Regions from separate parts of the Streptomyces sp. NPDC086549 genome, predicted to be linked through region 1. Evidence: riboswitches for the same ligand, from Rfam matches in the RefSeq annotation. Region 1 holds a riboswitch; the other holds the start of a gene.

What was found. A riboswitch is a leader RNA that binds a small molecule or an ion and turns the genes downstream of it on or off. The one in region 1 is predicted to bind cobalamin.
Region 2: linked by a shared signal. The riboswitch ahead of ACIPSA_RS40365 ((2Fe-2S) ferredoxin domain-containing protein) and the one ahead of ACIPSA_RS02615 (prenyltransferase/squalene oxidase repeat-containing protein) in region 1 are both predicted to bind cobalamin.

Annotation. Positions count from the first base shown of each region.
Region 1 is NZ_JBIVBS010000001.1:560,735-567,516, reverse strand. Features, by position in the region: gene ACIPSA_RS02635 (ECF transporter S component) at 1-751, opposite strand, end outside; gene ACIPSA_RS02630 (ABC transporter ATP-binding protein) at 748-2,424, opposite strand; gene ACIPSA_RS02625 (CbiQ family ECF transporter T component) at 2,421-3,530, opposite strand; gene ACIPSA_RS02620 (SCO2322 family protein) at 3,523-4,179, opposite strand; gene ACIPSA_RS02615 (prenyltransferase/squalene oxidase repeat-containing protein) at 4,176-5,411, opposite strand; cobalamin riboswitch at 5,521-5,654, opposite strand; gene ACIPSA_RS02610 (phosphotransferase) at 5,721-6,386, shown strand; gene ACIPSA_RS02605 (nuclear transport factor 2 family protein) at 6,383-6,782, opposite strand, start outside.
Region 2 is NZ_JBIVBS010000018.1:45,927-52,708, reverse strand. Features, by position in the region: gene ACIPSA_RS40385 (class III extradiol dioxygenase subunit B-like domain-containing protein) at 1-172, opposite strand, end outside; gene miaB (tRNA (N6-isopentenyl adenosine(37)-C2)-methylthiotransferase MiaB) at 263-1,789, opposite strand; gene ACIPSA_RS40375 (CbtA family protein) at 2,356-2,766, opposite strand; gene ACIPSA_RS40370 (CbtB-domain containing protein) at 2,757-2,978, opposite strand; cobalamin riboswitch at 3,015-3,155, opposite strand; gene ACIPSA_RS40365 ((2Fe-2S) ferredoxin domain-containing protein) at 3,199-3,624, opposite strand; cobalamin riboswitch at 3,730-3,854, opposite strand; gene ACIPSA_RS40360 (hypothetical protein) at 4,182-5,606, shown strand; gene ACIPSA_RS40355 (hypothetical protein) at 5,614-6,021, opposite strand; gene ACIPSA_RS40350 (TAXI family TRAP transporter solute-binding subunit) at 6,108-6,782, shown strand, end outside.

The sequences.
Region 1 (6,782 bases):
TCAGTACGACGGTGCAGACGGCCCGGCCCAGGTCCCAGCCGAGGGAGGTGGCCAGGCAGTACGCGACGAAGCGGGCCAGGTTCGCGGGGACCGCGGCGTGCGGGTCGAAGGCGATGCCCGAGGCGAGGGCGCCCATGAAGGGCCAGCCCGCGAGATTCATGACCGTGCCGTAGGCGAAGGCGGCGAGGAAGCCGTACAAGGAGAGCAGCGCGAGCTCGCCGCGGCCGCGCAGCCGGTCGGGCCCCGGGAGCAGCCCGGCGCCCATGGTGAACCACCCCATGGCGAGCATCTGGAACGGCAGCCACGGGCCCACCCCGCCCGTGAGCAGCGCCGACGCGAACATGGTGATCGAGCCGAGGGCGAATCCGAACCCCGGGCCGAGGACCCGCCCGCTGAGCACCATCAGGAAGAACATGGGCTCGATCCCGGCGGTGCCTGCACCGACCGGCCGCAGCGCCGCCCCGGTCGCGGCCAGCACCCCGAGCATCGCGACGGCCTTCGGTCCGAGCCCCGACTCGGAGATCGTCGCGGCCACGACGGCGACAAGGAGGACGAGCAGCCCCGCGAAGAGCCAGGGCGCGTCCTGGGCGTGGGCGCCGATCTGCGAGGTGGGCGGAGCGAGGAACGGCCAGCCGAAGGCGACGACCCCGACCGCGCCGACCAGGGCGAGGGCGGTGGTGGAGCGGGGGCCCAGGCGGATGGGCCGGGCCTGCGGAGTCACGGTCCGGGGGGTCACGGTCCGGGGGGTCATGCGAGTGCCTCCCGCACCTGGGCGGCCGTGAGCCACTGCTGCGGGGCCAGGATCTTGGTGATCTGGGGGGCGTAGGACGGGGACGAGACCACGATGTCGGCCGTCGGGCCGTCGGCGATGACCTCCCCGTCCGCGAGGAGTACGACCCGGTGGGCGATCTCGGCGGCCAGTTCCACGTCGTGCGTGGCCAGCACGATGGCGTGGCCCTCGGCGGCGAGCCCGCGCAACACGGTGACCAGGCGTGCCTTCGCCGCGTAGTCCAGACCGCGGGTCGGCTCGTCCAGGAGGAGCAGCGGAGGACGGGCGGTGAGTACGACGGCCAGGGCGAGCGCGAGCCGCTGGCCCTCGGAGAGGTCGCGGGGGTGGGTGTCGTCTCCGATGTCCGGCAGGAGACCGGAGACCAGCGCGCGGCACGTGCCCGGCTCGGCCTGCGCGTCCCGGTCGGCGGCCGCGCACTCGGCGGCGACCGTGTCGGCGTACAGCAGGTCGCGGGGCTCCTGCGGTACCAGGCCGACGTGCCGCACCAGGTCGCGGGGCGCGGTGCGACGGGGGACGGCACCGCCGACCAGGACCGACCCGGCGGACGGTTCGACGAGCCCGACGAGGGTGCTCAGCAGCGTGGACTTCCCGGCGCCGTTGCGTCCCATCAGGGCGACCGTCTCGCCCGGGGCGAAGGTGAGGTCCACCTGCCGGAGGGCGGTGACTCGGCCGCGCCGGACGGCGAGCGAGCGGACCTCGGCCACCAGCGGGGACGCGGACTCGGGGGTGCGCCGGCGCAGGAACCGGCGGGGAGCGTGAGCGGGGACACGGGGCGCGGGCACGGTCGCGACCGCCGGTGTCGTGTGCGGCGCCTCCCGGCCCCCGAGCCGCTCCCGCAGCTCCCCGGCCCGGCGGCGCGCGTCCCGCACGGTCAGCGGCAGCGGGGACCAGCCGGCCAGCCTTCCCAGGTCCACGACCGGCGGGTACACCGGGGAGACGGCCATCACCTCGGCCGGGGTGCCCAGCAGCGGGGCGGCGCCCGGGGCGGGCAGCAGGACGACCCGGTCGGCGTACTGGATCACCCGCTCCAGGCGGTGCTCTGCCATGAAGACCGTCGTACCGAGGTCGTGGACGAGGCGCTGCAGGACGGCGAGGACCTCCTCGGCGGCCGCCGGGTCGAGCGCCGACGTCGGCTCGTCGAGGACGAGGACCGCGGGATGCGGGGTGAGGACGGAGCCGATGGCGACGCGCTGGCGCTGGCCACCGGAGAGGGTGGCGATGGGCCGGTCGCGCAGATCGGCGAGGCCGAGCAGGTCGAGGGTCTCCTCGACGCGGCGCCGCATGACCTCCGGGGCGAGCCCCAACGACTCCATCCCGTAGGCGAGTTCGTCCTCGACCGTGTCCGTCACGAAGTGGGCGAGCGGATCCTGGCCCACCGTGCCGACGACATCGGCGAGCTCGCGCGGCCTGTGCGTCCGGGTGTCCCGCCCGGCGACCGTGACGCGGCCGCGCAGGGTGCCGCCGGTGAAGTGCGGGACGAGTCCGCCGACCGCGCCCAGCACGGTGGACTTGCCGACCCCGGACGGGCCGACGAGCAGGACCAGTTCACCTTCCGGGACCTCGAAGTCGAGGCCCTGGACGGTGGGTTCGACCGCCCCCTCGTACGTCACGGAGACATCCTCGAAGCGGATCATGAAGGCTCCTTGGGGACGGCGAAGGCGGGGAGCAGGGCGAGGAGTACGGCGGCCGCCGGCCACAGGGGGAGGGTCGGCGCGGTGAGCGGGACGACTCCCGGATGCAGGGCCGCGGGGTCGCTCGCGGAAGCCAGGGCGAGCAGCGCGGCGACCGCGGCGCCGGATCCGGCGACCAGCCAGGCGCGCAGGTCCCAGGGATCGGGGCGGTAGCGGGTGCGCAGGGTGCGACGGCCCCCGAGGCGCAGACCCCCGAGGGCGGCGGCGACTCCGGCCAGCAGGACGGGCAGGCCATAGGTGCCGCCCTCGGCGGTGAGGAGTCCGTACGTTCCCGCGCAGACGCCGAGCAGGCCGCCGAGGGTGAGCGCGGTGGTGGTGCGGCGGACCGGGGCGGGGACGTCGGCGCTGCGGCCGTAACCGCGGGCGTCCATCGCGGCGGCCAGGGCGACGGAGCGTTCCAACGCGCCCTCCAGGACCGGGAGTCCGACGTGCAGCAGGCCGCGGATGCCCCGGTCCGGGCGGCCGCGCAGCCGGCGGGCGGCGCGCAGGCGCTGGACGTCGGCGATCAGGTTGGGGGCGAAGGTGAGCGCGACGACCACGGCCACGCCCATCTCGTACAGGGCGCCGGGAAGGGACTTGAGGAGGCGGGCCGGGTTGGCGAGGGCGTTCGCGGCGCCGACGCAGATGAGGAGCGTGGCCAGTTTCAGGCCGTCGTACAGCGCGAAGACGAGTCCTTCCACGGTGACCTCGCCGCCGAGCCGGATGCCCTGCGCCCAGTGGGGGAGCGGGACTTCGGGGAGCGTGGCGATCACGTGCGTGCCAGGGATGGGGGAGCCGAGGAACACCGCGAACACGAGACGGACGAGGAGGACGGCGAGAGCGAGTCTGGCGAAGGCGGAGTACGAGCGGGCCCAAGGGGCCGCGGTGCGGTGGGTGGCGACCACATAGCCGGACGCGGCGATGAGGAGGGCGAGGAGGAGGGGGTTGGTGGTGCGGGTGGCGGCGGTGCCCAGGCCGAGCGACCAGAGCCACCAGGCGCCGGGGTGCAGTGTGCTCCGGCGCCTGGCTGTGGGGGTGGGGACGCCGGCCCGAGCCGGCGCGTCAGGCACGACGTCGTGCCTGCCACAGCGCCGCCGCTCCCAGCAGTACGACCACACCCGCACCGGCCAGCAGACCCACCGACGGGCCGTGATCCGAGTCCTTCGGCTTCCCGTCCCCCTTCTTCTCCGCCTTCTCCGCCTTCCCCTGCTTCTCCGCGCTCACCTGCTCCCCGCACCCCTTCTCCGGATACCCCGAGATGGCGCACAGGAGGGCGTTGGTGTCGTAGCGGAGGGGCTTGGCGACCGCTGCCAGGGCCTCGGCCGTCGTCGCGTCGGGGGACACCCGGGCGCAGGCCGTCCGGCGAGCGGGCGGGCTCTCGCCGGACGGGGCGTCCGAGGACGTACCGAAGTCGATGACCAGGGCCACCCGCTTCTTTCCCGCGGCGGCGGGTGTGCCCGCGCAGATGGAGTGGAAGTCCGCCGTGCCGCGCGGGCGGGTCGCGTCGGCGGAGTCCTCGCTCACCGCGAACCGGAAGCCCTGCACGTCCCCGTCGCCGGGACGGGCCGTCGACGGGCCCTGGGTGGCGTAGATCCACTTGCTGCCGTCGCGCTCCCAGAAGGACCAGTAGCGGTAGCCGACGGCCTGGGCCTGGCCCACGGACCCCCAGAGGAAGAGCGCGGCCAGGAGCAGTGGCACGGCACGGCGGACGACGGTCACGGCTGCTGCCGCTTCCGGCGGCCGCTGAGCAGGAAGCCGATGCCGACGCCGGCGACCAGACCGGTGCCGACGATCCACCAGACGCCGTGGCCCGAGTCGGACTTGTCGGCCTTGGGGGCCTCGTACCCGGTGGGCTTCTTGACCGTCTGCGGGGCGGGTCCGGTCGCGTTGAGCGCCCGTACGAGGTCCGTACCGCCGAAGCCGTACGGGTTCTTGCCCATGGCGTGCGCGGCGAGGATCAGTTCGGCGTAGGCCGCCGGGCCGCTCTGCTTCGCCCACGTGGCGGCGTTCTTCTCCAGCCAGGCGTACGGCTTCTGCGCCTGCTCGGTCCGGCCCTGCGCTGCGAGCGCGACGACCGCGTCCGCGGTGTTGCCGTAGTCGGGCTGGTCCTTGGCGCCGGGGAGCGTGGAGATCAGGTGGTCGCCGGTGCGGTGCATCTCCGCGGCGAGGTACGCGGCGCCGTTGCGGGCCACCTCCTCCGGCTTGAGCGCCTTGCCGGAGGCGGCGCACTTGGGGTCGCCCTCCGGTGCCTTCCCGGCGGTCGTCACGAACCCCTTGCCGAGCGCGCCCAGCACACCGGCCGCCGTCGCGTCCGCGTTGGCCGCCAGCTTGCCCTTCTTGTCCGGCTGGTAGGCGAGCGCGCCGCCGCCGTCCTCGTCGCAGGGTATGGACCACTTGGCCAGCAGGTCGTACGGGGTCTTCCCCTCCGAGCGGAGCACGGCGGGGTCGTCGCCGACCGCCGCGAGCGCGCCGACGACGACGCCGGTGGAGTTCGTGTCGCTCGGCCCGCCGGCGGTGTAGCCCCAGCCGCCGTCCTTGTTCTGTTGGCCCTTCAGCCAGTTCACCGCCGCGCGGGCATCGCCGTCGTGGTCGCCGACCGCCATCAGGGCCTGTGCGGCGGCGGCCGTGGCGTTGGTGTCGAACACCGCGTTGCCCTCGCAGGGCTTCGAGGTGTCGGCGCGGAAGGCGGCGAAGGCGCCGTTGGAGCACTGCTGCCCGGTCAGCCAGTCCACGGCCTTCCCGGCGGGCGTGACACCCACCGTGCGTTGGGCGATCAGCGCCAGCGACTGGCGCCAGACGCCGTCGTACTTCGGGTCAGTGCTGCCGTACAGCCCGGACGCGTGCGCCGTCGACGGGGACGGGGACGCGGACGGGTCGGCGGCTGTGGCGGGCGTGGCCGTGCCGATCACGGCGACGGCTGCCAGCACCGCGGCGCTGCGGCGTACGTTCATGGTCGGCGGGTGCCTCTCCCTGCGGGGAGCCGGGCAGCACGGGACACCCCGGGCGGCTCGGCTCCGTAAACCTCGACGGTGCCGTACGCGGGCGGATGCCCGCGCACGTGAGCCGGTCAACGTCCCGTGCGGGGCAGTCCGGCTCACCGCCGTAGCAGCGGTACACGGTTGCGGGTCAGCGCCGGAATTGCACCGGCTTCCCCCCGTACGGGTGTGATGACGACGCGGCCACTCTACCGGGCGGTAGTCGGCAGGCTGAGGGGTGGCTGTGGACCCCGGGTCACGGGGGGCGGCGATTAGAGTCGCCCCATGCTGCCAACGGGGAGACTGCTCGGTTCCGGCCGCTCGGCCGACGTGTACGAGATCGACGAGGCGTGGGTGCTGCGCCGCGACCGGGAGGGGTGGGGGGACGCGGCCGCCGAGGGGGCGGTGATGTCGTACGTACTGGACCACGGGTACCCCGTGCCCCGGGTGCGGCCCTCCGGCTCGCGCACCGACCTGGTGATGGAGCGGCTGTCCGGGCCGACGATGCTGGGAGCCCTGCTGGAGGGTTCGCTCGGCACGGAGGAGGCGGGCACGCTGCTGGCCAGGCTGCTGCGGCAGCTGCACACGGTTCCCGGCCGGAGTGCCGACGACCCCGACGTCCGCGTCCTGCACCTGGACCTCCACCCCGACAACGTGATCCTCACCCCGGACGGGCCCCGGGTCATCGACTGGACCAACGCGGAGGACGGCCATCCGGGCCTCGACTGGGGCATGTCCGCGGTGATCCTGGCCCAGGTCGCCGTCGGCGGCGATCCGATCGCCGCCCCGGCCCGCGAGATGCTCACGGCCCTGCTCGCCGACCCCTCCGACCTCACGGACTCCGGCCTCACGGAGGCACGCGGACGTCGCGCGGCCAACCCGACGATGAGCCCTCGTGAGGTCGAACTCCTGGGGGCTGCCGAGGACTTGATCCGAGGGTTGGTGCGCTAGTCACGGCCGGCGCGCGGTGTCGGCCCCCCGAACGGCAGGTGCAGCACCCGGGTTTCGAGCAGCCACCGGCCTTCGACGCGCCGGAAGGCATCCTCGTAGTGTCCGATCTGGACCGGCGGGCCGGGCGGCACCATGCCGCCCTCGTAGCCGTCGACGCGGTACGTGGAGAAGTACGAGGTGGCGGTCGCCGTGTCCGGAGTGGTCACCGTGACCAGGACGTTGGACATCAGGCGGCGCGAGAGGCGGTCGGCGGGCCGGGCGCCGAAGTACTCGCGCAGGGCCTCGCGGCCCTTGACCAGCCGTCCGCCGTCCGGCCACTCCCAGGTGCCGTCCTCGGTGAACAGCTCCGCCACCGAGCCGGGTTCACCGAGGTCGAGACGGCGGACGAAGTCGAGG
Region 2 (6,782 bases), on a different contig from region 1:
CGCTCCGCCCTGCGGGCCCGACGACCACCAGCCGGTCGGGCCGGGCGGCCGCGAGCACCCCGAGCGCGTCCGTGCACGCGAAGCGCGCCGCGTCCAGCTCGGACGCGGCACCCGCGGCGACGACGGGCACGAGGAGCGGCGGGCAGGGGCAGACTGCGGCGGCGACAAGCACGATCGGCAGCGTAACGCCGTACAGCGTCCCGGCGTCCCTCCCCGACGTGCCCTCCTGTCGGATCGGTCGCAGCCGCAGGGGCTCGTCGGATCAGTCGCAGCCGCAGGCGCTCGTCGCGGCCGGGAGCGGCGCCGGGACGCCGATCTTCGGCAGGCCGAGCATCACGCCGGCCGGCTTCGCCGCCTCCGCCGCGTTGCGCTTCTCCCACGCGTCACCCGCGCGCGTGCGGCGCACGTCGAGGACGGCCCCCTCGGCGAGGAGGTGGTGCGGGGCGGCGTAGGTGATCTCCACGGTGACCACGTCGCCGGGGCGTACTTCCTGCTCCGGCTTGGTGAAGTGGACCAGGCGGTTGTCGGCGGCGCGGCCGGAGAGGCGGTGCGTGGCACCGTCCTTGCGGCCCTCGCCCTCGGCGACCATCAGCTCAAGAGTGCGGCCGACCTGCTTCTTGTTCTCCTCCCAGGAGATCTCCTCCTGGAGGGCGACGAGGCGCTCGTAACGCGCCTGGACGACCTCCTTGGGAATCTGGTTCTCCATGGTGGCGGCCGGGGTGCCGGGGCGCTTGGAGTACTGGAAGGTGAACGCCTGCGCGAACCGCGCCTCGCGCACCACGTGCAGCGTCTGCTCGAAGTCCTCCTCGGTCTCGCCGGGGAAGCCCACGATGATGTCGGTGGTGATCGCGGCGTGCGGGATGGCGGCGCGGACCTTCTCGATGATCCCCAGGTAGCGGTCCTGGCGGTAGGAGCGTCGCATCGCCTTCAGGATGGTGTCCGAGCCGGACTGGAGCGGCATGTGGAGCTGCGGCATCACGTTCGGCGTCTCGGCCATGGCCGCGATCACGTCGTCGGTGAAGTCGCGAGGGTGCGGGGAGGTGAAACGGACCCGCTCCAGGCCCTCGATGCTCCCGCAGGCGCGCAGCAGCTTGCTGAAGGCCTCGCGGTCGCCGATGTCGGAGCCGTACGCGTTGACGTTCTGGCCGAGCAGCGTGATCTCGGAGACGCCCTCGCCGACCAGGGCCTCGATCTCGGCGAGGATGTCGCCGGTGCGGCGGTCCTTCTCCTTGCCGCGCAGCGCCGGGACGATGCAGAAGGTGCAGGTGTTGTTGCAGCCGACGGAGATCGAGACCCAGGCCGCGTACGCGCTCTCCCGGCGCGTCGGCAGCGTGGAGGGGAACGCCTCCAGCGACTCGGCGATCTCGACCTGCGCCTCTTCCTGGACGCGGGCACGCTCCAGCAGGACCGGCAGTTTGCCGATGTTGTGCGTACCGAAGACGACGTCCACCCAGGGCGCCTTCTTCACAATCGTGTCGCGGTCCTTCTGTGCCAGACAGCCGCCGACCGCGATCTGCATCCCGGGGCGCTGGGCCTTCCTCGGCGCGAGGCGGCCGAGGTTTCCGTAGAGCCGGTTATCGGCGTTCTCACGCACGGCGCAGGTGTTGAAGACCACGACGTCCGCGTCCCCGTCGGAGCCCTCGGGGGCGCGCACGTACCCGGCCTCTTCGAGCAGCCCGGACAATCGCTCGGAGTCGTGGACGTTCATCTGGCACCCGTAGGTGCGGATCTCGTAGCTCTTGGGTGCTTGAACGTCCACTGCGGGGCTCCGGTCGCTGCTGCTGGTCATGGGTCAAGGGTAGGCGCTCCCCGGGGCCCGGCTGCCGGAGACCTTGATCGGTGGCTCACGGCGCCCGGCGCCCGACGCCCGGACCGTGGCCTGCCCGGCCCCCGGACAGGTCGCTCGTTGCTCCGCGGTGAGCTGTCGGGTGGTGCTTTGCCGTGCCGGGCGAGCGGATTGGTGCCGCTGTCCGCGCTCCGGACACGTACGGTTCCGTCGTCGCCGAGGCTCGCCACCCTGTGGCCGTCGGGGCTGAAGGACACGCCTTGCGCCGTGCCGTCGTGGCCCGCAGCACCACGGGCTCGCCCGTGCCGTCGGCGCGGCGCACACATACGGCGCCGTCGGTCGAGGCGCCGGCGACCCGTCGGCCGTCAGGGCCGAAGACGACTCCCGCCTCGCGGGCGCGGGCGGTCTGGACGACGGCGAGGGAGGTCAGGACCGTCAGGGCGGCCGCCACCGCCGCGAGTCCGGTGAGAACCGCTCTCCTGCGGCGTCTGCCGACGGCCCGTTGCCGAGCGGCCTCGCACGGTCGGTGGTCGAGGGGACGCCCAGCCCCCTCTCATGTCCTGACGGGTTCAGTGCGCAGCGGGAACTGCCCGCCCCGACCCGGAGGTCGCGGGCTTCGGATGCAGCAGCCGCTCGGCCAACTCGCCGAAAAGCAGGCCGAAGCCGCCCCACAGGACGGTCTGGATGGCCGGCGCGGAGAGCCGGAACCGCCACAGCAGGGTGGCCGGGAAGTCCTTCGGCACCTCGTTGACGACCGGCAGGAAGGCGTACGCGAGGCCGGTCACGAGGACGAGGCCGGACAGCAGCAGCGCGGTCGCCCGCAGGGAGAAACGGCCCACGCGGCCGAGCGCGAAGCAGAAAGCGAGCGCGGCGATGCCGCCGAAGGCAACGCCGTAGACCAGGACGCCGGTGGCGCGACCGGCGGTGGAGCGCAGGGAGCGGAGTTCACGGGTGTGCGGCGCCCCTGGCGTCAGTGGCAGGGGAAACCGAGCAGGTGACGGGCGTCGTGGACCCACTCGTGGACGTCCGTGCCGTTGAGCACGGACGTGGCGCCCTGCTCGGCGCCGACGAAGTAGAGCAGGACCAGCATCAGGACACCGAAGAAGACCGCCCACGGAGCGATCGTCTTCAGCGGCAGCTTGGCGGGAACGACGGGGGTGGTGGCTGTCGGCTGGGCGACGGTCTGCGCCATGGCAGGGCCTCCTCTGGGAGTTCGCGTCCCATCTCGGTGGTGCACAGGACGACGGCCACGGGTCTGACTCACGAGCCGCCCAGGGCGCTCGCTCACAGTGGCGCGACCGTGCCGGACTCCCACCGGCTTCCGTCGTACCGTCGTCGATACCGGACAGACCGTATCGCGTGACGCGTGCATGTCCAAGACCGCGTCACCGGGCGTGATCTTCCTCTCCCGGTCATGGACCGACGCGGCGCCGGACCTCGGAAGCCGTCCGGCGGCGCGGCGGCGTGATGGTGTAGAGGTCGAGAATGTCCGGCAGGGGAACGACGCCGGGGCCGCCCGCGCGCACCCAGGCAGCGATGTCCTCGGTCGCGTCCGGGTCGTTGACCAGACCCAGCCAGACCGGCCGGGCTCCGGCAGCCCGGCCGGCGGCGGAGGGTTGTACGACGATGACGTTGGCCTGCTCGCACACGTCGAGGCAGGCGGAGACGCGCACGGGCACCTCGGCACGCAGACGTGCGGTCTGCGCCGCGTGATCGACGCCGGACACCTTGGGACTGCCGCAGCAGCAGTCCCTGCACACGACGACACGGCTCGGCGCCGGGTCGGCCGCCTCCGTGGCCGCCGCCTCCGTGGCCGCCGCGTCCACGGCCGCCTCCATGGCCGCCTCGTTGTCGAACGCCTCTTCCGTCGGCTTGCCGGGCACGCCGAATCACTCCCCTCCCGGGGAGATCCGCCCCGGTGTCCGTCGAGGAGGCGACCGCGTGAGTCTCCTGGCTCTCGGGTCGTCGCCCGTCCCGGCCTTCCCGCCCGTCTGGGGGCAGTGGCCTGTCGGGACTTCGCTCACCGATCACAGTGGCGGGACCGCGCCGGATTCACACCGGCTTCCTCGGACCGCCGTCGCCCTGTCACCGATCATCATTCCATCCGGGGTGCCGTCGTCATGGCACCAGTGTTCGGTCCGCGGAACCCTGGGGCCTGAGTACGGATACTCAGGCGGCATCCGGCCACCGACGCGGCCTGAAGTCGCCGTGGGTCAGGTCACGTTGGGATGCGGCCGGATTATGTGGGTCCACTGTGCGGACCATGGCATGCTCATGGCCCGTCACCGAGTTACCGGCCAGTACGACACGTCGCTCGCCGTCCGCCGGTACCTCCTTGCCACCCCCACCCTCAGGACTCACCTTGCGCAGACGCACGAGGCACACGCATGCCCTCATGCCCGCCTTCGCCGTGACCGCCCTCCTTTTCGCCGCAGGCTGCTCCTCGCCCGCGTCGCAGGCCGAGCAGCCTGCCGCCGCCCGAAGCCAGGAGACCCAGAGCCCGGACGACACCGCCACGGACGCGGCGTACCACTCGCTCACCGTCGCCGCCGCTCCCACCGCCACCGCCACCGCGGCGGCGGGTCCGGCCGGCTCGGGCAGGCCGGCGCACAAGACCACGCTCGCCATCAGTTCGTACGACAGCAGGACCCGACGGGCCGTCATCTCCCAAGGGAAGAAGTCGACTTCCCCCTCCCCGCCGGCCACGTCCCCCTCGGCCTCCTCCTCGTCCGCCTCCTCCCCCTCTCCCAGCGCCTCCGCCGCCCAGCACGAGGCCGCCGTGGGTGACGTCATCGCGAGCGCCCCGGCGCCCGGTGCCCCGGACGGTCTGCTCGCCAAGGTCACCAAGGTGATCGGCGAGACGGACAGGGGAACAGAGGTGCAGACCGAACCCGCCACGCTCAACGCCCTGCTCGGCGACGACACGGCGAAGGGCACCGTGCCCGTCGACCCGGCCTCCTTCGACGTCGACAAGCTGTTGCCCGACGTCAAGGTCTCCTGGTCCAGGGCCGGTGATGTGCACGTCGGCCCCAAGGGCGCCACGGTGCCACTGGGCAGCCTGCGGCTCGACGTCTCCGCCGAGGTGCCAACGGCCGAGGGCGCTCCGGTGTCGGCAGCGGCCTCGGTGTCCGGCTTCGTACAGGTCGCTCCGCAGGTCGACTTCAGGTACGGCGGCGAGGGCACCGACGCCGCGCCCGGCTCCGCGTACCTGGGCGTGTCCGGCGACTGGACCTCCGGCTGGGCCGTCAAGGGCCGTGCCGCCGCCTCCACCACCACGCCACTGCGGATCCCCTTCGCGAAGCTGCACGCCGACCCGGTGCTGCAGGTCGGCCCCGTCCCGGTCGTCGTCAACCTCGACCTGACCTGCTACTTCCAGATCAGCGCCGACGGCAAGGTCACCGTCGACGTGGAGCAGAGCCTCAAGGGCGACTTCAAGGCCGGCGGCACCTTCGGCGCGGGCAAGGGCTGGACGCCGGTGAGCGCCTCCGACATGACGAGCACACCGGTGCGGACCTCGGTGACCACCGCCGGGAACGTGAAGACCGCGCTCGGCGCCGAGGCCTCGGTCGGTCTCTACGGCACCGTGGGTGTCACGGCCGACCTGGCGCCGTACCTGCGCGGCGAGGCCTCCGGGACGGTGCAGGCATCGTCGGACACCACCGGAGCGAAGACCACCGGCACATGGGGCCTGTACGGCGGCGTGGACCTGTCCGGCACCCTGCGCCTGCAGTTGTCCGTCTTCGGTACCCCCGTCCTCCAGCGGAGCATTCCGCTGGGCGTGCTGCACCGTGAGTGGCAGCTGGCGGGCGACTCGCTCTGAGGCGACGTCAGGCGCCGCCGGGTATCCATCCCTGGCGGCGCAGGACGGCCGACACGTCCGGCGCCTCGTAGTGCTCGCCCTTGAGGACCTTGCCGTCGGCCCGTCGGGCGACCTGGCCGTCGGGCCCCAGCTTGCTCATGTTGGAGCGGTGGACCTCGGCGATCACCGCGTCCAGGTCGATGCCGTGGACCAGGGCCGTGCCATAGGCCACGTAGACCACGTCGGCCAGTTCGTGCGCGAGCCGGTCGAGCGGGCCGACGACCGAGACCTCGGCGACCTCCGCGGCCTCCTCGGCAAGCAGGTCCCCGCGGTGCGCGGCCAGCTCGGGGGACACCTCCGTCGGCCTGTTGCGGGTATCGAGGCCGAAGGCCAGGTGGAACTCACGGACGAGGTCGGCGGGCGAGGAGCTGGTCATGCCGCGACTCTAGCGGCCGCCACCGACAACGCCCGCCGTGAGCCCGGCGCTGGTCAGGACTCCGGACGACTGGCAGGATCGCGCGCATGTCCAAGGTGTTCCCCCGTATCGGCAGGCGCCGGGCGCTCCAGGGCGCGGCCGCCGGCTTCGTCGCCTTCGCGCTGCTGCTGTGGTGGCTGCTGCCCCTGGGCGAGGAACCGCCGGGCGGGACGATCGTCTTCAGCACCGGCACGCCCCGCGGGGTCTACCAGGAATACGGCGAGCGGCTGCGCACCGAGCTGGACAGGGACATGCCGGGGCTGACGGTGAAGCTGCTGAACAGTGCCGGTTCCCAGGAGAACGTGCGGCGGGTGGCGACCGGGAAGGCCGACTTCACCATCGCGGCGGCCGACGCGGTGGAGGCGTACGAGTACCAGCACCCCGGCGGTGCCGGGCAGCTGCGCGGTGTGGCCCGGCTGTACGACGACTACGTGCAGCTCATCGTGCCGCGCGACTCGGACGTGAGGACCGTCTCCGACCTGAAGCACAAGCGGGTGTCCATAGGGCTGCCCAACTCGGGCGTGCGGCTGATCGCCAACCGGTTGCTCAGGGCCTCGGGGATCGACCCCGAGAAGGACATCACGCCGGTGTCCGACGGCATCGACACCGGGCCCGACGGGCTGGAGCAGGGAAAGATCGACGCGTTCTTCTGGTCCGGCGGGCTGCCGACGAACGGGCTGGCGCAGCTGACCAGGACGTTCGACTTCAGGTTCGTCCCGATC